Regions from separate parts of the Methylocystis sp. MJC1 genome, predicted to be linked through region 1. Evidence: predicted binding sites of a transcription regulator. Region 1 holds the regulator's gene; each other region holds the start of a gene.

Region 1 (6,356 bases):
GCACGACCGAAGACATGCTGCTGCTCGTGCCCGGCTCGATGCGCGAAGCCGCCGCCGCGCTCGGCGCGCCGCGCGCGCTCGTCATCGGCAAGGTGGCCTATCGCGCCGCCAAGGCCGGACTCGTCACGGGCATTCTGCTCGCTGTGGCGCGCGTCTCGGGCGAAACCGCGCCGCTGCTCTTCACGGCGCTCAACAACCAATTCTGGAGCACCGACCTCAACGCGCCGATGGCGAGCTTGCCGGTCGTCATCTTCCAGTTCGCCTTGTCGCCCTACAAAGATTGGCAGCAGCTCGCCTGGACGGGCGCCCTGTTGATCACCCTCGCCGTTCTCGCCCTGTCGATCACTGCCCGCGCGCTGAGCGCCGGCCGGAGAAAATCGAAATGAACGCCCTCGCTCAGGTGAACCAGTCCGCCACCAAGATCTCGGTGCGCAGCCTCGATTTCTATTACGGTTCGACGCGCGCGCTCAAATCCGTCTCGCTGCCGCTGCACAGCCATAAGGTGACGGCCTTCATTGGCCCGTCGGGCTGCGGCAAGTCCACCCTGCTGCGCGTGCTCAACCGCATGTACGACCTGTATCCGGGTCAGCGCGCCGAAGGCGAGGTGCTGCTCGACGGCGAGAACATCCTCGATCCGGCGATCGACCTCAACGCCCTGCGCGCCCGCGTCGGCATGATCTTCCAAAAGCCGACGCCCTTCCCCATGTCGATCTATGAGAACGTCGCTTTCGGCATCCGCCTCTACGAGAAATTGTCGCGCGCCGATATGGACATCCGCGTCGAAGAGGCTTTGCGCGGCGCGGCGCTCTGGGACGAGGTGAAGGACAAGCTGCAGGCGAGCGGGCTCGGCCTTTCCGGCGGCCAGCAGCAACGCCTATGCATCGCCCGCAGCGTCGCCGTGCAGCCCGAGGTCATGCTCTTCGACGAGCCCTGCTCCGCTCTCGACCCGATCTCGACGGCGAAGGTCGAAGAGCTGATCGAGGAGCTTTCCTCGCAATACACGATCGCGATCGTGACCCATAATATGCAGCAGGCGGTGCGCGTCTCCGACTACACCGCTTTCATGTATCTGGGCGAGCTCATCGAATTCGCCGACACCGACGACGTCTTCAACCGGCCGAGAGAAAAGCGCACGCAGGACTACATCACCGGCCGCTTCGGCTGAATCCCATTTAAGGAACGAGCGATGACTGACCATACCGTCAAGTCCTATGACCGCGATCTCGAGGCGCTGGGACGTCGCATCTCCGAGATGGGCGGCGTTGCGGAGAAAATGCTCGCCGAGGCGATGGACGCATTGTCCAACCTCGACCTCGAGCTCGCAAAGCAGGTCGTCGCAAGCGACGCGCGGCTCGACGCGCTCCAGCGCGAGATCGAGGAAAACGCCGTGATGACCATCGCCCGCCGGCAGCCGCTGGCGGTCGATCTACGCGAATGCATCGCCGCAATCCGCATCTCCGGCGACATCGAGCGGATCGGCGACCTCGCCAAGAATATCGCCAAGCGCACCCTGAAGATCGCCTCCGAGGCCCGTTTGCCCCGCGCCATCGTCGGCTTGAAGTCGATGCATGAAATCGCGGCGACGCAGCTTAAGGACGCGCTCGACGCCTATGCGCTGCGTGACGAAGAACGCGCCCGCACCGTCTGGATGAACGACGCCGATCTCGACGCGCTGGAAGACTCGGTGTTTCGCGATCTTCTCACCTTCATGATGGAAGATCCGCGCAACATCTCGTTCTGCACGCATCTTCTGTTCTGCTCGAAGAACCTCGAACGCATCGGCGACCACACGACCAATATCGCCGAGACCATCGTCTATCTCGTGACAGGCGAATCCATGCCGCTCGAGCGCCCCAAAGCACGGTCGGGCGTTTTGAGCGCAGAGAGCGAAGCATCGCATGAGTGAGACGACGACCGCGCCGACCATCACCCGGGACGGCAAGAGCGACCGCGCCCCCAGGATTCTCGTCGTCGAGGACGAGATCCCGCTGGCGACGCTGCTGGTTTATAATCTGGAGGCGGAAGGCTATCAGGTCGAGCACGTCGATAATGGCGACGAAGCGGAGCTGCGCATCGCGGAATCGCCGCCGGACCTGATGCTGCTCGACTGGATGCTGCCCGGCGTCTCGGGCCTCGAAATCTGCCGCCGCCTGCGCGCGCGCGACACCGCCCGCGACATGCCGATCATCATGCTGACCGCGCGCGGCGAGGAGGCCGAGCGCGTGCGCGGGCTTTCGGTCGGCGCCGACGACTATGTGGTCAAGCCCTTCTCGACCCCGGAGCTGATGGCGCGCGTGCGCGCTTTGCTGCGTCGCGCCCGGCCGGAGCGCGTCGCCTCAAAGCTGACGCTGGGCGATATCGACCTCGACCGCGAGACGCGTCGCGTGCGCCGCTCGGGCCGGGAAATCCACCTGGGCCCGACCGAGTTCCGGCTGCTCGAATATTTCATGGAGAAGCCCGGCCGCGTTTTCACGCGCGCCCAGCTCCTCGACAGCGTCTGGGGCATGTCGGCGGAGATCGACGAGCGCACGGTGGACGTGCATGTCGGACGGCTTCGCAAGGCGCTCATCCGCGGCCGGGAAAAAGACCCGATCCGCACTGTGCGCGGCTCCGGCTATTCTTTCGACGAGACCTTTGGTCGAGACTGACCTTCGGCCGCGTTACCCCCGCGGCCGATTTCATTTAAGCGTAGCGCGGCGCTCTGAGCTGCTCGCGGGCGCGACGGCGATCCTGCGCCGGCTGATAGGCGATACGGGCGTGATGCGCGCAGTAAGGGCCGCCGCCGATCGGCGACTTGCCGCCGCAGAAGCGGAAGTCCGGCGTCGTCGGATCGCCCATCGGCCAACGGCACATGGACTCGCGCAGCTCCATCAGCGTCACGCGCTCCGACATCGGGATGACGACCTCCTCATTCGGCGTCACGCGCGCAACCACGACCGTCTCGGGTGTAAACGCAAGCGCGACATTACCGAGCACGGCGTGTCCACCGACGCGAGGCGCAGATGCGGCGGGGGCGGAAACCGCCGCCTGCCGAGGGGCCGCCTTGGCGGCGCGCGGACGCGGCGCATTGGCCGTCTTCGCCCGTTCGGCGAGGCCAAGACGGTGGATCTTGCCGATCACCGCATTGCGCGTGATGCCGGGGCCAAGTTCGGCAGCCACCTGACTCGCGCTGAGACCGTCGCTCCAAAGCTTACGCAACAGGTCGACGCGTTCATCGGTCCAAGACATTTTGACCTCCAAGCGGCCGGTTCGAGCGCGCAACCGGACAGAATCCACCAACTCTCGCTGCGCTGGACCCAACCAGCGGCGACGTCGCGCGCACCGAAACTCGAGAAGCGCCAGGCGGAAACAACGCGACCGACCCGGCGAGAAAAACTTAACAAAACCTTTGAATCACGGGCAAGAGTCGCTGGCAAGCAGGACGGGGCGTTCTACACAGCCTTTCTGAGCGCATTTCCCCGACAGTGTTGCCGTGGCGACTCACCGCCTGCCAAACGTCAAATGAAAGGCGTCTCGGCGCGGCCGCCAAGTTGGCCACGACGTTAGGATTTGACCGAAACAGCGCGCCCGCATAAAATCGACTTCTCAAAATGCCGCCCCGAAAGGGCGGCGCTTTGTTTTTTGGCCCAACCGCCAAAGCGGCGGATCTGTTGGCTTGGAGCATGATTTTGACTTCTGCGCTCTATCCGACTTATGCGCGAGCCGACATCGCCTTTTCTCGGGGCGAAGGCGCATGGCTCTTTACAGAAAACGGCGACCGCTATCTCGATTTTGCTTCGGGCGTGGCGGTGCTGTCGCTCGGCCATGAGCATCCGCATCTTGTCGAGACCCTCAAGGCCGCCGCCGAAAAGCCGTGGCACGTCTCCAATCTCTTCCGCATTCCCCAGGCCGAAGCGCTTGCCGAGCGTCTCGTAGCGGCGACCTTCGCCGACACGGTGTTCTTCGTGAATTCTGGCGCCGAAGCCGTGGAATGCGCCATCAAAACCGCCCGCAAATATCATGCGGCGAATGGCCAGCCGGAGCGCTACCGCCTCATTACCTTCGAGGGCGCCTTTCACGGACGCACGCTCGCGACCATCGCCGCCGGCGGCAATCCGAAATATCTCGAAGGCTTCGGTCCGCCGCTCGACGGCTTCGACCAGGTCCCCTTCGATGATCTCGCCGCTGTCGAAGCCGCCATCACCGAGGAAACCGCGGGCGTGCTGCTCGAACCCGTGCAGGGCGAGGGCGGTCTGCGCGTCTTCCCGCATGAATTCCTGCGAAAGCTTCGCACTTTGTGCGATGAGCGCGGCCTGCTGCTCGTGCTGGACGAAGTTCAATGCGGCGTCGGCCGCACCGGAAAATTCCTGGCCTGCGAGCACTCCGGCGTCACGCCAGATATCGTCGCGCTGGCCAAGGGTCTCGGCGGCGGTTTCCCGCTCGGCGCTTGCCTCGCCACGCGAGAGGCGGCCAAAGGCATGACGCTAGGCACGCATGGCTCGACCTTCGGCGGCAATCCGCTCGCCACCGCAGTGGGCGGCGCCGTGCTGGACGTCGTTCTCGCCGAGGGCTTCCTCGCGCGCGTCGCCGCGTTGGGCGGCCATCTCCGCCAGCGTCTCGCGGAGCTGCACGACCGCCATCCACGCGTGATCGAAGCCATTCGCGGCGAAGGGCTGATGTTCGGCATCAAGACGCGCGTTCCCAATGGGGAATTCGCCGCCGCAGCGCGCACGGAAGAGCTCCTCCTTCCAATCGCCGGGGATAATGTCGTTCGCCTGCTCCCGCCGCTCATTATCGACGAGAGCCACATATCGGAGGCATTTCAGCGCCTCGATCGGGCCTGCGCGCATTTCGCCGCGAAAGCCGAGCAATTGGGGGCGGTATGATGACCGCGCACACCATGACGCGGCCGCGTCATTTTCTGGATATCTGCGATCTTCCCGGCCAAGAGCTGCGCCAGATCCTCGAGCTTGCCAAAACCCTCAAAGCCAAGCGCGTGAAGGGCATGCCTCCCGCAGAGCGCCCGCTCGCCGGCAAATATCTGGCGATGGTTTTCGACAAGCCGTCGACCCGCACGCGCGTCTCTTTCGATATCGCCATGCGCGATCTCGGCGGCGAGACGATCATGCTCACCGGCGGCGAGATGCAGCTCGGCCGCGGCGAAACCATCGCCGATACGGCGCGCGTTCTATCGCGCTTTGTCGACGCGGTGATGATCCGCATTTTGTCGCACGAGGATTTGACCGAGCTTGCCCGCCACGCCACCGTGCCGGTCATCAACGGGCTGACCAAGCTCTCGCATCCCTGCCAGATCATGGCCGATCTGCTGACCTTTGAGGAGCGCCTCGGCCGCATCGACGGAAGCACGGTCGCCTGGGTCGGCGACTCGAACAATGTGCTGGCGAGCTGGGTGCACGCCGCCGCGCGCTTCGGTTTCACGATCAATGTCGCGACCCCTCCCGAGCTCGCGCCGCCGCAAGCCCTCCTCGATTGGGCCAAGGCCAACGGCTGCGCCATGAACGTCATGGCCGACCCTCACGCCGCCGTCGCCGGCGCGCAGGCGGTCATTACCGATTGCTGGGTCTCCATGGGCGATGAGGATGAGGACTTCCGTCGCCGGGTTCTCGCGCCATATCAGGTCGACGCCAAACTCATGCGCGCCGCCGCCAAGGACGCGATCTTCATGCATTGTCTGCCGGCCCATCGCGGCGAGGAAGTGACCGATGAGGTCATGGACGGACCGCAATCGGTGGTTTTCGACGAGGCCGAGAACCGCCTCCACGCCCAGAAGGGCGTCCTCGCCTGGTGCCTCGCGCCGGGAATTTATTGATGCAGGAGGCGCCGAGCCGTGCGGTTTCGAAAGAGGCGCGCGATGATCGCGTGACGCCTTTCGCCGTCGAGGCGCTCGATCTGCGCGGGCGGCTCGTGCGGCTCGGGCCGACGGTCGACGCGATCCTCAACCACTATGAATATCCCCCGCAGGTCGCGCGCCTGCTTGGCGAAGCCGTCGCGCTTGCGGCCCTGCTCGGCTCGATCCTGGAGTCGCATGGCCGCTTCCAGCTCCAGACGCGCAGCGACGGCCCGGTGGATATGCTGGTCGTCGACTATGACGCGCCGGGCAAGCTGCGTGGCTTCGCCCGTTTCGATGCCGCACGCCTGAGCGAGATCGCCGACCCCGCGCCGGCGGCGCTGCTCGGGCGCGGCCATCTGGCTTTGACGATCGAGCGCGAGGAAGACGCCGCGCGCTATCAGGGCGTTGTGCCGTTAGAGGGCGAGAGCCTGGCCGAGGCGGCGCACACCTATTTCCGCCAGTCCGAGCAGATCCCGTCTTTCGTGCGCCTGGCCGTCGCGGAAGTGGTGACGCCCCAGGGCCGCAG
Region 2 (6,356 bases), 1.0 Mb from region 1:
CGACGCAGCGTTCATTAGGCTGCCGGCGACAGGCGAAGCCGGGTTCGAGGGCATGGCCGCAACGGCAAGGGTTCATCGCCGCGACGAGCTGGAACCGCGCGGGATAGACCGCGCGGTGATTGGCGCGGGACACTGCGACCTCGCCGGTTTCGAGCGGCTGGCGCAGACTGTCGAGAACCTGCGGCTGAAACTCCGGCAGTTCGTCGAGGAAGAGCACGCCATTGTGGGCGAGCGAGATTTCGCCAGGCCTGGCGTGGGTCCCGCCGCCGACCAGAGCGGCCATGGAGGCGGAATGATGAGGGGCCCGGAACGGCCGCCGATCGGTGAGCTCCCCCCCGGCGATCTGGCCCGCTATGGAATGGATCATCGAGACTTCGAGCAGCTCTCGAGGCGTGAGAGGGGGAAGAATCGACGGGAGCCTTGCGGCCAGCATCGATTTGCCGGCGCCCGGCGGACCGCTCATGAGTAGATTGTGCCCCCCCGCCGCCGCGATCTCCAACGCTCGCTTCGCGCTCTCCTGCCCTTTGATGTCGGCGAGGTCGGGAAGATCATTGGCGAGCGCGCGCACTGCCGGCTCGGGCCGGGCCAACGCCTGCGTTCCTTTGACGTGGTTGACGAGTTGAATGAGCGAGCGTGGCGCGAGCACCTCCATCTCTGCCGAGGCCCAGGCCGCTTCCGGCCCGCATTCCTTGGGGCAAATCAGCCCCTGCCCGCGCGCATTGGCCGCCACCGCCGCAGGGAGCACGCCGGCGACGGGGGTGAGCGTCCCGTCGAGCGCAAGCTCGCCAAGGACGACAAAGCCTTCCAGCGCATCGGGCGGGATGGCGCCGATGGCCGCCATGACCCCGAGCGCAATGGGCAGATCATAATGACTGCCTTCCTTGGGCATGTCGGCGGGAGCAAGATTCACGGTTATGCGCTTGGCGGGCAGAGCGAGGCCGGAGGCGATGAGCGCCGCCCGCACCCGCTCGCGCGATTCGGCCACGGCCTTGTCGCCAAGGCCGACGACATTGAACACCACAGAGCCGGGGGCAATCTGCACCTGGACATCGACCGGGCGCGCCTCGACGCCTTCAAAAGCGACCGTCGCTAACCTGACCGCCATGAGCAAGGCTCCTAAAAAACCTGCCTGAAACGGAGCCAAATTAACGATCGGGGCTTGATCGTGCAAGAACAATATACGAACATTCGAGCGCATGCTCGTAAGCTTGCCGCATTGTCAAAATTGATTAGGCTCCTGACGTTTTCGGAGAGCCCGAGGAGGAGGCCGATGAAGAATTTACCGACAAGCCGCGCCGCCGCAAAGCTTTTGGCGGCGGCGCTTGTATTTGGCGCGCTCGCCGCAGCCGCGCCGGCTCAGGCGGCGAGATGCGGCAATGGCGCGGGCGGCTTCGAGTCGTGGAAACAGGCGTTCGCCGAGGAAGCGCGCGGACGCGTCGGCGCCTCGGGCGTCGACGCCCTCATGGACACCCACTACAATTCCGCGACGATCGGCGCCGATCGGGGCCAGAAGAGCTTTCATCTATCGCTTGAAGCCTTCATGACGAAGCGCGGGGCCTCGGCCATCGTCGCGCGCGGACGGCAGCTCAAGCGTTCGCAGGCCGCCCTCTTCTCCTCGATCCAGAGCCGCTATGGCGTGCCGCCGGGGCCACTTTTGGCGATTTGGGGCATGGAGACGGGTTTCGGCGCCGTGCATGGCAATCAGCATGCGCTCTCCGCCGTGGCGACGCTCGCCTATGACTGCCGCCGGTCGGAATATTTCACCGACCAGCTCTACGCCGCCCTGGAGCTGATCGACAATGGAAGATTGTCCCCCAGCGCCCGCGGCTCCATGCATGGCGAGATCGGCCAGACGCAGTTCTTGCCCAAGAATATCCTGCAATATGGCGTCGGCAATCTCGACAACGCTTCGGCGGCGCTGACGTCCACGGCGAATTTTCTGCATGCGCATGGCTGGCGCGCAGGAGCGGGCTATCAGCCGGGAGAGCCGAACTTCGCGGCGATTCAGGCCTGGAACGCCGCCTCAGTCTATGAAAGAGCCATCGCCATCATGGGCCGGCAGATCGACGGCGGCGACGAATAGGCGTGGAAAGCCCGCCGTCTAACGGCGGACTTCTCAATTGCTTGCGGCCTTATTCGGCGGCGGTTCTGTATTTATCGGGGTCGTCGCCGTCCTCGGCTTTTTTCCCGTTGGTTTCCGCCGTCGCCTCCTCGCCGGAAGCCTCCGGGGATGGGTCAGTTTCGAGTTCGGGCTCGGGGCCGTCCATCGCCGGTAGCGGCGGCGTCTTGAAAGCCGCAGCGGCCGTCAAGATCTGCGGCGGCGGCTTGCGGCCGCGATGCACGAGATAGATGAGGAAAGCCGCGACGACGCCAAGGCCAAGCGTCAGATAGACGGGCAGATCCCGCATGAAGCTGCGATCCACCGAGAAAGGAAAGCGCGACATCCATTGCTCGCCATGGTCGCCGGTCACAGTGACGATGCCGACGAAATAGCCGCCCTCCTTGAACGTGTGCTCGAAGTTCACCGTGCCGGTCGGATAGACCTTGGGCGGCTGGTAGGCGACGGTCACGGCGTCGAGATTCTCGCTCTCCTTCTCCGCACCGCCCACATCCTTGACGATGCGTAATTCAATCTTCATGTCGCGGAGCTCTTGCTGCTCCGCGTCGAGCACCATGATCATCGGGCCAGTCGCGGGGATGTCCTCGCAAAACTCGTTTTTCGAGGCCTCCGGCAAGTAGCCGGTGAAGTTCATGATGTCGGGGCCGATGAACAGCCGGCAGCGGCCTTCGGCGGCGCCAAGGCGCCCATGCGCCTCGGCCGGCGCAGCGGGGAGCCCCAGGAAAGCCAAAGCGCCGACAGCCGCCAGAAGTCTGAGCGGCTTCATGTAGCAGTGCAACGAGGTCGAAGCGTCGTCACTCATCTACTCCTCCTGATCTTCATGCGGCAAGGACACGCGCCTCGGGATATCTGCATTGCGCCGCGCAATCCCCGCCGCCCCGGCGGGAAGCCGGGCGACGCCCTTACCTCGATGTTAGCGTAATCCGGTTGAACGGCAAGGGTGCGACAATCGGTCATCTATGCGGCTTCGCACCATGGCCGACCGCGCGTTTTTCGTGCTGAAACCGCCAGGACGCGCGGGCTTGCGAGGAAAGTCGCGGGTTCCTGGCACGGGGCTTGCTGCCTTCGCGCCCGCACAAAAAACGCCAGAACTGGCGGCACAACCATCACTGCGAGGAGCAAAGGACGAAGCAATCCAGCGCCGCGATCGCTGCCCTGGATTGCTTCGCTCCGCTCGCAATGACGGATCCGGGGCGTCCCCTGACGAGGGGCGCGACGCCAGCTCGTTCTCTACTTTCCATTAATCCTCGCACCACCTTAACAAGAGTTCATCCAGGCGCGCCTTGCCACCCAAATCGGGCCAAGCCATATTGCAGTGAGCCATAATGGTTGAGGCTACGAGCGATGGTCGGAAATCCGTCCGCGCCCGCCTTGGGAGATCGAGAGGATCGCTATGTCTTATTACGACCGTAACTCGAACTTCGGCTACGGCCGCGGGGTCGCCCGGTCGACCACGGCCGAGATCGACGCGGGCCTGCGCGCCTATATGCTTGGCGTCTACAATTATATGACGCTCGGCTTGGCCGTGACGGGCCTTGTGGCGCTCGGCACCTTCATGCTTGCCAATCCGCAGTTTGCCGGGGGCAAGCTGGTGGCCTTGTCGCCCTTCGGGCAGGCGCTCTATCTCTCGCCGCTTCGCTGGGTGGTGATGCTCTCGCCGCTCGCCTTCGTCTTCTTTATCGGCGCGCGCGCCCAGGCCATGTCGGGGGCTACGGCGCGTAACCTGTTCCTCGCCTTCTCGGCGGTGATGGGCCTGTCCATGTCGTCGATCCTGCTGGTCTACACCGGCGTATCGGTGGCCCGCGTCTTCTTCATCACGGCGGCGGCCTTCGGCGGTCTCAGCATCTACGGCTATATGACGAAGCGCGACCTCTCGGCCTTCGGCTCTTTCCTGGTCATGGGCGTTTGGGGTCTCGTCATCGCCGGCCTCGTCAACCTGTTCCTGCAGTCGAGCGGCCTTCAGTTCGCGCTGTCGATCCTGTCCGTGCTGATCTTCTCGGGCCTCACCGCCTGGGACACGCAGAACATCAAGGACATGTACTACGAAGGCGACGGTTACGAAGTCGCGCAGAAGAAGAGCGTCTTTGGCGCGCTGTCGCTCTACCTCGACTTCATCAACATGTTCCAGTCGCTGCTTTACCTCTTCGGGCAACGCAACGACTAATAACGTTGCAAGGGCCTTAGCCCGCTCCGGAAAAGCCCCGCCTCGAGCGGGGCTTTTTTTATCTATTCGGCGCCGACGATTCGCAGGCTCTTGTCGAGCACGCGCAGGACGCGCGCGAGGTCATGCCCGCGCCGCATGACGAGCCCGCCCGCGGCGATCACCGCATAGGCGCCCTGCTTGCGCGCCAGCTCGGGATTCTTTTCGATTCGATAGAGAGGCGCTTCGCTGCTTCGGCGGAAGATCGAAAAGACCGCCTTGGCAGGCGTGAAGTCGAGCGCGTAATCCCGCCATTCGCCGGCGGCGACCTTCGCGCCGTAAAGATTGAACAGAATGTTGAGCTCGCGCCGGTCGAACGAGACCTGTAACGCTGCCCGGTTCTCCCACCCCTTAGCGTGGTCTCCCTGCCCCGAGCGTCCGGAGCCGGCAACCACCACAAGGGCTGGGCGGGAATGGCTGGGCTCCGTCGTCTCCGACTCCGCCATGCATGTTCTCCAAGCTTGCCATTATGTTCGCGCGATGCGGGCTTCGGGGCAAGCATTCTTTGTCATCAGCCTGACACACCGAGCCTCCCTCACCTCAACCTCAGCGGCTACAACGATTATTCACAATTTAGCCTGCATTGGGCCCCTTGCTCGTCAAACCGACAGCCCAATATTTCACTTCATTGCCGCGACCGGCTTTGGCGCGCTTTTCCGGTTTTCGTCAGCCCCCCAGCCCCCCGGGATCGCGCGTTTCCAAGTCGCAACAGGTCCGGCGATGACGGGCCGGCCGGGAGAGATCCCGCGCCGGCCCTGTCTTTAGCCACTCTCCACTTGCAATTTTCGGACAAATGACAAACTCAAGCAGCGCGCCGCAAGGCCGCCAATTTTTCCTTTTTAATCGGGACTCCCGCGCCGGAGCCTGACCGATTTGGAGCCCTCATGACCAAAGACGCTGTTACAGCCGAAGCGCCGCAAGGCACTCAGTTCGGCTTCGAGGCTGATGTCTCGCAGCTCCTCGAACTGATGACCCACTCCGTCTATTCGGAGCGCGAGATTTTCCTTCGCGAGCTGATTTCGAACGCTGCCGACGCCTGCGAAAAACTTCGCTACGAATCGCTCTCAGACGAAAGGCTTGCGGCCGAGGCCGGCGCGCCGCTCGTCACCATCTCGCTCGACAAGGAAAAGCGCCAGCTCACCGTCGCCGATAATGGCGTCGGCATGTCACATGACGAGCTCATCAGCGCGCTCGGCGCCATCGCCAATTCCGGCACGCGCGCTTTTCTGGATAAGCTCGGCCAAGAGGGCGCCGGCGAAGGCGCGTCGTTGATCGGGCGATTCGGCGTCGGCTTCTATTCGGTCTTCATGGTCGCCGATCTGGTCGAGGTCGCGACGCGACGCGCGGGCGACGATAAAGCCTGGCTATGGTCATCCCAGGGCAAGGGAACCTATTCGATCGCGCCGCTCGCGCTCGACGATGCGCCGAAAGTCGGCGCGCGCGTGACGCTGCATCTGAACGCCGAGTCCGACGAATTTCTCGAGCCGTGGCGTATCGAGAATATCGTGCGCGAACATTCGGGCGCGGTCTCGACGCCGATCGACCTCATCGAGGAGCCCGGCAAGGAGCCACGCCGAATCGCGGACGGCTTGGCGCTCTGGACCAAGCCGAAGTCGGAGATCACTGAGGAGCAGTATACGGATTTCTACCGCCAGCTCTCGGGCTCCTTCGACGAGCCGGCGCTGACGGTGCATTGGCGCGCGGAGGGCCGGACGGAATATACGGTCCTCGCCTTCGTGCCGGGTTCGCGTCCTTTCGATCTCTTCGAGCCCGCGCGCAAGAGCAAGTCGAAGCTTTACGTGCGCCGCGTGCTCATCTCGCGCGACGTCGAGCTTCTCCCCGCCTGGCTGCGCTTCGTGCGGCTCGTGGTCGACAGCGCGGATATTCCCCTCAATGTCTCGCGCGAGATGGTGCAGAAGAGTCCTGTCATCGCCTCGATCGGCAAGGCGGTCGCGACGCGTCTCCTGCAGGAACTCAAGAAGCTCGCCGAGAGCGAGCCCGAGAAGTTTGCGAAAGTCTGGGAGAACTTCGGTTCCG
Region 3 (6,356 bases), 1.3 Mb from region 1:
GGCAAGAAGATGAAGAAGCGCTTTCTTCACGCCCTCGATCTTGCCGCCGAAGTGGTAGTAGCCGGCCCAGCCGATCAGAATGGGAAAGAGCTGCGCGCCGTAGTGGGCGGCAGGCCCCTCGGCGAGAAAGGCGGCCACGCCGCCGAGCGCGCCAATGCTCACGGCCCGATATATCGAGATGCTCATGATAAAATTCCTCTAGTCCCGCGCGATCGACGATCGGCGCGTGCGAATGAATCCCTTGGGTTGGCCGTTCAATCGAACAAAGCCGCCCGGCAGTTGACGATGACTGTTGAGGGGATCAGACGCCGCGCGGCGGGGGCGCGCGAGGACAGAGGGCGCGCAGCTCTGGCGCGACGATGACGGCGTCGATCTGATCATCGCACGCCGGAGAAGCGGAAACGGTTTCCAGAGGCAGGATTTCGACGGGAGCGCGCCCCGCATCGGCCTCGATGAAAGAGCTGCAATGCAGAACGCAGCAGGGGCCGACATGCTGTTGCTCGACCGGCTTGGACGAATCCCTATTCGCCGTGTCCGCGTTCTGGCAGATCGTTCCGAACAGCGGGCCGGCGGCGCCATTGGCGGTCGCGCCGGCTGCGAATCCGATCGACGCCGCTTGCAACAGCAAGAGGATCGCAACCGCCGCGCTCACGACCGCTCGGGTCGCGACGGCTCGGGCTGAGGCCGTCCGCGCGATGCTCCGATATGACCGGCCTGACGCTTTCAAGATCGCTCACCCCGCGTGTCGGATCGAGACGCGCTATAGCAGCGATACAGGGTCCAGCGACCGCTTGTCGCACGCAATGCGGCAGGTTGTCGCGCATGTGTCTTGCGAGAGCGACGCGCTGGCGTCGCCGCCGCGCCGCGCCGGCCGCGTATGCGCGACCTGCGTCGCCCGCTTCGTCCGACGCCATGCGTGGCCTCCTCGAGGAGGAAGGCCTTCAGCCTCTTAGCGGCTATGTCGGCCTGCTCCGTGAAGGAGAGCGTATCGACGAGCCGGCCGCGACGATCCACGAGATAGACGAGCGTCGTGTGGTCGATCGTGTAGCCGCCGCCTTCGAGAGGAACCTTGCGCTGATAGACCCGAAAGGCCCGCGCCGCTCGCGCGATATCGTCAACCGATCCCGTCAGTCCGACAACGCGCTGTCCGAAGGACCCGACAAAATCCGAGAGGAGCTCGGGCGTATCATGTTCGACGTCGAGACTGACGAACAGAATCTCGAAATCGGAAGCATCTGCGCCAGCCTCCTTCACGACGCTGGTCAGCTCGAGCAGTGTCGTCGGGCACGCCTCAGGACATCTCGTGAAGCCGAAGAACAAGGCAAAGGGACGTCCGAGCATCGAGCGGTCGTCGACCGCTTCGCCAGTAGACGATGTCAGACGAAACGCCGGCGCGGCCTTGCGCGGCGCCGCGATCGCGTCGCGAGGCCGCGGCGCCGCCTGCAGCATCGGAATGACCATCACCGCCGATACGGCCGCGCAGACGATCCATGTGGTCTTCAGGCGCTTCACAGCCACGTCTTTGGCTCTGGCGCCCAACGGCGCATCGAACGCCCCGAGGCGCATTTCGTAAGATGAAGCTTCGGGCGGAATGGAGGTCGAAGCTTCGATGCTCGCGCACCGCCTGACTCGGAATTTCGGTAGAACGCCGCGCAAAAAAGCCGGCGACGGCGGCACGATTTCCTGCGCCCCTCGTGTTGGCGCTCCGCGGATGGTTTGCACCGGCGCCTCGACGCTCGCCTCGCGCAACGCTGCGGCCAGCCGCTCGACGATCCTTTCGCGTTCGGCGGGCAGGACATCACGCGCGATTTCGAATTGGCGCGCGGCTCCTGCGATCTCGACGCGCTGGCAGACACCTGCGTCGTCGACGCGCCGGAAGACTCGGACCGCCTTCACTCTGCGTCGACTGACGAGCTCGCCGTCGACATAGCGTGAGATGCAGACAATGCCTCGCTCGATCGTCATGCACTCCGTGACGCGCCGCTTCGCAAACAGCGACGAGCAGGCCCAAGCGAGGCCGACGATGGAAAGAGCGCCGACGATCTGCGCGTTCGCCTCGATCGCGAAGATGGCCGACAGGCTCTCGAACGCGGCGTATGCGAGCACGAGCATCAGCACGCGCTTGCAGGCCGTTCTCTTCATCTCGCGCCTTCTGGCCGACGCTTCAGCGCGAATGTCGCCGGCGTCCAAGGCGGAGTCGATCAAGACGGTCGAGCGCGGTCGAATAAGCACGAGCATTTACCGGTGCGTTGAAATGGGTCGAAAGCCCCGCGTGCGGGACATAGGAAAGAAGACGCGACGGCAATGCGTAGATGCGCCTACGTCGATCCGAGATCCTCGAACGGAAGAACGAGATAGACCATAAGAATCGTCGAGCTATTGCGTCAATTGCCGCTGGGCAATAAATCCTGCGACAGGACGTCGCGTTCAATAAATGGACAGTTTTGCGCGCCTCGGAGCTGTCGTTTCCCCGATCGAAAATTACGACAGCCTCATGATCCGCTCTCTGTTCGCGAATCTGACTGGAAATTCGCGCATATGTATCAACACTATTCATCGCGGCTCGCCGTATTTACAGCATAAGCACTGTGAACCGTCGGCCGCCGCCTGAGAATGCCGGTGGTTCCGAATTTTGCCGGCTCGGATCGTGCTCTGGCGCCGATGTTGCCGAACGCTGGCCATGAGCAGAACGAGCCATACCCGGTCCAGACGACGCAATCCCGTTATTGCTGTCGCGCGAGGCATTCTTTGTTTCGGTCTCGGAGCCAGCGCGGGCGTCGCTGGCCCTCTCGACGTCGAGGTGGAGCATCCGTGGTGCGCGGCGTCTCCAAAGGGCGTCGTCACGGGCGCCTGCTATGTGACGGTGCGGAACCTAGGAACGACGCCGATCAGAATCGTCGGCGTGGATATCGCCGTGTGCAACCATACGGAACTGCATGAAACGGATGTCGCCGACGGGATCATGAAAATGCGCCCCGTCCCTCGCGGCGTCGAAATCCCCGCCAAAACATCGGTCGACTTTCATACCCACGGCTATCATCTCATGCTCCTCGAGCTGAAATCATCTTTGGAGCTGGGGCAAAGGATCGAAGGTTCCCTACGCTTCGAAAGCGGCGGCTCGAAGAAGATCGAGTTTCATGTGGAGACACGGCGACTGTAGCACGCCCCCTCGCGTCGCTGTGGACGGCCACCGGGAAGGCTCATCTCGGCTCCGCCTGCGGAAGCGTCACTCTAAAGTTCGCACCCGCGCCCCGCTTCCCCCGGCTTGACCCGCCGTGGTGGCGACGACGCGCCCTCGCTCTGGGAGAGCGGCAACACCTGCTCGACGAGCGCCTGAATGCGCAGCAGACACGCGCAAGCAAACATTGCCCACCACGGGAGTGGCCGTAATCGGCTGTGTCGCTCGGCCAATTAGATTGACACAGCAGACCGCAAAATCTGGCCGCTTGCTTCCCCAGCTTCTCAGCTGGCTGGCCGCGTTTCTCGTAAGTGGCTGATTAGAATGGTGGGCGCGACAGGGATTGAACCTGTGACCCCTACGATGTCAACGTAGTGCTCTCCCGCTGAGCTACGCGCCCCCTTCCGGGGTTCCGCCTTGGCGGCGGCTCGGGTGGCGTGTGTATAGTGGCGGACGCGGCGGGGCGCAAGCGCCTTTGTGCAGAAAAATTTCACGGCCATGCGGCACCGCGAAAACCCCACCAGCAGCGGCCTGGCAGGAGGGGGAGTTAACAGCCTATTGAAGCCGGATGTCGCCCGAACGAAAGATTTATGACGCTGCGACAATTCTTGTCTTGCGAGCCTCTCCCATTGTGGCATGCTTGACCGTGCGCTCCTCGCGAGAGGGGAAAGTCACAAAGGAGGTTTCGCATGTCCTTACAGGGCCATATCGTCGAACTCCAACGTCGCCACGAGGCGCTCGAGAAGGAAATCGAGAAAGAGCAGCTTCACCGCAATGCCGACGAAGTCAAAATCATCGAGTTGAAGCGCAAGAAGCTGCAAATAAAGGACGAGCTCGTCAAATTGGCGGCCAGCGAAACACGCCACTGACGCAGGCCCGAACGGGGCGGGAAGCTCTTTCCGCCCCGTCGCTTTTCACCCTTTCCGGATCACGCCTGCGGGTCACCGCGCGCCTGACACCAGCAGCTTGTAGTTGATCGCGTCGACGATCGCCTCGAAAGAGGCGTCTATCACATTGGCCGAGACGCCCACCGTCGACCAGCGATTCCCCTCCCCGTCCGCGCATTCCACCAGAACGCGCGTCACTGCGTCCGTGCCGCCCTGGAAGACGCGCACGCGGTAATCCACAAGCCGGACGTCGTCGACGAATTTCTGATAGGCGCCAAGATCCTTTCGCAGCGCGACATCGAGCGCATTGACCGGGCCGTTGCCTTCGGCCGCCGAGATGCGCGTCTCGCCATGAACATTGATCTTGACGATCGCCTCGGCGCCCTTGTCCTCGAAGCCGTTGCGCGCGAAGCGCCGATCGACCGCCACGCTATAGCGCTCGATGTCAAAATAATGTGGGGCTTCGCCGAGCACGCGCTTGGCGAGCAGAAAGAAGGACGCGTCAGCGCCTTCATAGGCGTAGCCCTGCGATTCCTTCTCCTTCACCTCGTCGAGCAGGCGAGTCAGGCGCGGATCGTTCTTGTCCAGCGTCACGCCGAGGCGCGTCAGCTCGGCAATGATATTGGACCGCCCGGCCTGGTCGGAGACCAGCACCCGACGCTGATTGCCCACCGTTTCCGGCGCCACATGCTCATAGGTGCGCGGGTCGGTCAGCACGGCGGAGGCGTGAATGCCAGCTTTCGTCGCGAAGGCGCTGGCGCCCACATATGGCGCGTGGCGGTTCGGCGCGCGATTGAGAAGCTCGTCCAGCGCATGGCTGGTGCGCGTGAGATGCGCCAGCTTCTCGCGCGTAACGCCAATCTCGAAGCGCGCGGCGTATTCATCCTTGAGCAGCAGCGTCGGGATGATGGTCGTAAGATTGGCGTTGCCGCAGCGCTCGCCCAATCCGTTGAGCGTGCCCTGAATCTGCCGCGCGCCCGCGCGCAGGGCCGCCAATGAATTCGCCACCGCCTGCCCCGTGTCGTCGTGGCAATGCACGCCGATATGATCGCCCGGAATAATCTTGGCGACCTCCGCGACAATGCGCTCGACCTCATGTGGCAGCGTGCCGCCATTCGTGTCGCAAAGCACCACCCAGCGCGCGCCGGCCTCGTACGCCGCCTTGGCGCAGGCGAGCGCATATTGCGGATTGTCCTTGAAGCCGTCGAAGAAATGCTCGCAATCGACGGCCGCTTCTTTCTCGCGCGCGACAGCCGCTTTTACGGATTGCGTAATTGCCGCGAGATTATCCTCTTCCGTGGAGCGTAAGGCGACCTTGACCTGATAGTCCCAGCTTTTGGCGACGAAGGTCACCGTATCGGCGGAGCTACCCAAGAGCGCCGCGACGCCCGGATCGTTCTCCACCGAACGCCCCTGCCGGCGCGTCATGCCGAAGGCGCAGAAACGCGCCCGCAGCTTCGGCCGCTGCGCGAAGAATTCCGTGTCGAGCGGATTGGCTCCCGGATAGCCGCCTTCGACATAGTCGATCCCGAGATCGTCGAGCATGGCGGCGATCTGCCGTTTGTCGTCGAGCGAGAAATCGACTCCTGTGGTCTGCGCGCCGTCGCGCAGCGTGGTGTCGTAAAGCGTCACGCGTTCCCTGGTCATCAATGCGATCCCGCGGCGGCCGGCGGGGCCGCCAATTCTCTGGTCATGGTGGTGTTGCCGAGCCATTCGCCGGCGATCGTCACCGTATTGCGGCTTTGCGCGACATAGCCGCGCGCGGCGAAGAAGTCGCGCGCCGTGTCGGAGGCTTCGACGGTGAGCGTCTTGGTCCCCCGCGCGCCGGCGAGCTTCTCGATCGCTTCTGCAAGCGCGCCGCCGACGCCCTGCCCCGCGAAGTCCGGGCGCACATAGAGCATATCGAGGAGCTTGTTGTCCTTGAGCGAGGCGAAGCCCGCGATCTCGCCGCCGACCAGCGCCACAATAGTGAGGGCGCCGGCGAGCCGGGCGGCAAAAGCGGCGGCGTCGTCCGCAGCCGAGGCCCAGGCCTCGCGCTGGTCCGGGTCATAATCCTCGGCCGAGAGCGCCTCAATGCTCGCGCGAAAGAGCGCCGAGAGCGCCGCCGTGTCGCTCGGGAGATAGGGCCGAAGACCGGGCGAAGCCCCGCGCTGCGCCATTACACGACCTCGAAGCTGCGCAAGATCTGCCAAGCGACGAAGGCGGCGCCGGCGAGAACGAGAATCTTGAACAGAAGATAGACCGCCCAATGGCGCTTGAACGGCAGCGTGTTTTTCCAGTCGTTGTTGGAC

What was found. Region 1 encodes PhoB, which activates phosphate uptake and scavenging genes when phosphate is short. Its sites were predicted from a motif close to TGTCATNNANCTGTCAT; they were not measured.
Region 2: the regulator PhoB is predicted to act here: its motif matches at 4,826-4,842, upstream of OGR47_RS05670 (DUF2794 domain-containing protein).
Region 3: the regulator PhoB is predicted to act here: its motif matches at 3,758-3,774, upstream of OGR47_RS07055 (YdcH family protein).

The regions. Positions count from the first base shown of each region.
Region 1 is NZ_CP107558.1:151,792-158,147, reverse strand. It holds gene pstA (phosphate ABC transporter permease PstA) at 1-386, shown strand, start outside; gene pstB (phosphate ABC transporter ATP-binding protein PstB) at 383-1,165, shown strand; gene phoU (phosphate signaling complex protein PhoU) at 1,187-1,906, shown strand; gene phoB (phosphate regulon transcriptional regulator PhoB) at 1,899-2,648, shown strand; gene OGR47_RS00750 (GcrA family cell cycle regulator) at 2,683-3,228, opposite strand; gene OGR47_RS00745 (aspartate aminotransferase family protein) at 3,669-4,865, shown strand; gene argF (ornithine carbamoyltransferase) at 4,865-5,809, shown strand; gene OGR47_RS00735 (Hsp33 family molecular chaperone) at 5,809-6,356, shown strand, end outside.
Region 2 is NZ_CP107558.1:1,176,833-1,183,188, reverse strand. It holds gene OGR47_RS05690 (YifB family Mg chelatase-like AAA ATPase) at 1-1,105, opposite strand, end outside; gene OGR47_RS05685 (lytic murein transglycosylase) at 1,271-2,083, shown strand; gene OGR47_RS05680 (hypothetical protein) at 2,133-2,921, opposite strand; gene OGR47_RS05675 (Bax inhibitor-1/YccA family protein) at 3,513-4,283, shown strand; gene OGR47_RS05670 (DUF2794 domain-containing protein) at 4,346-4,765, opposite strand; gene htpG (molecular chaperone HtpG) at 5,204-6,356, shown strand, end outside.
Region 3 is NZ_CP107558.1:1,471,518-1,477,873, reverse strand. It holds gene OGR47_RS07080 (DUF1097 domain-containing protein) at 1-186, opposite strand, end outside; gene OGR47_RS07075 (hypothetical protein) at 302-652, opposite strand; gene OGR47_RS07070 (SCO family protein) at 724-2,238, opposite strand; gene OGR47_RS07065 (copper chaperone PCu(A)C) at 2,681-3,160, shown strand; tRNA gene OGR47_RS07060 (tRNA-Val) at 3,504-3,578, opposite strand; gene OGR47_RS07055 (YdcH family protein) at 3,868-4,047, shown strand; gene cimA (citramalate synthase) at 4,120-5,712, opposite strand; gene OGR47_RS07045 (GNAT family N-acetyltransferase) at 5,712-6,224, opposite strand; gene OGR47_RS07040 (hypothetical protein) at 6,224-6,356, opposite strand, start outside.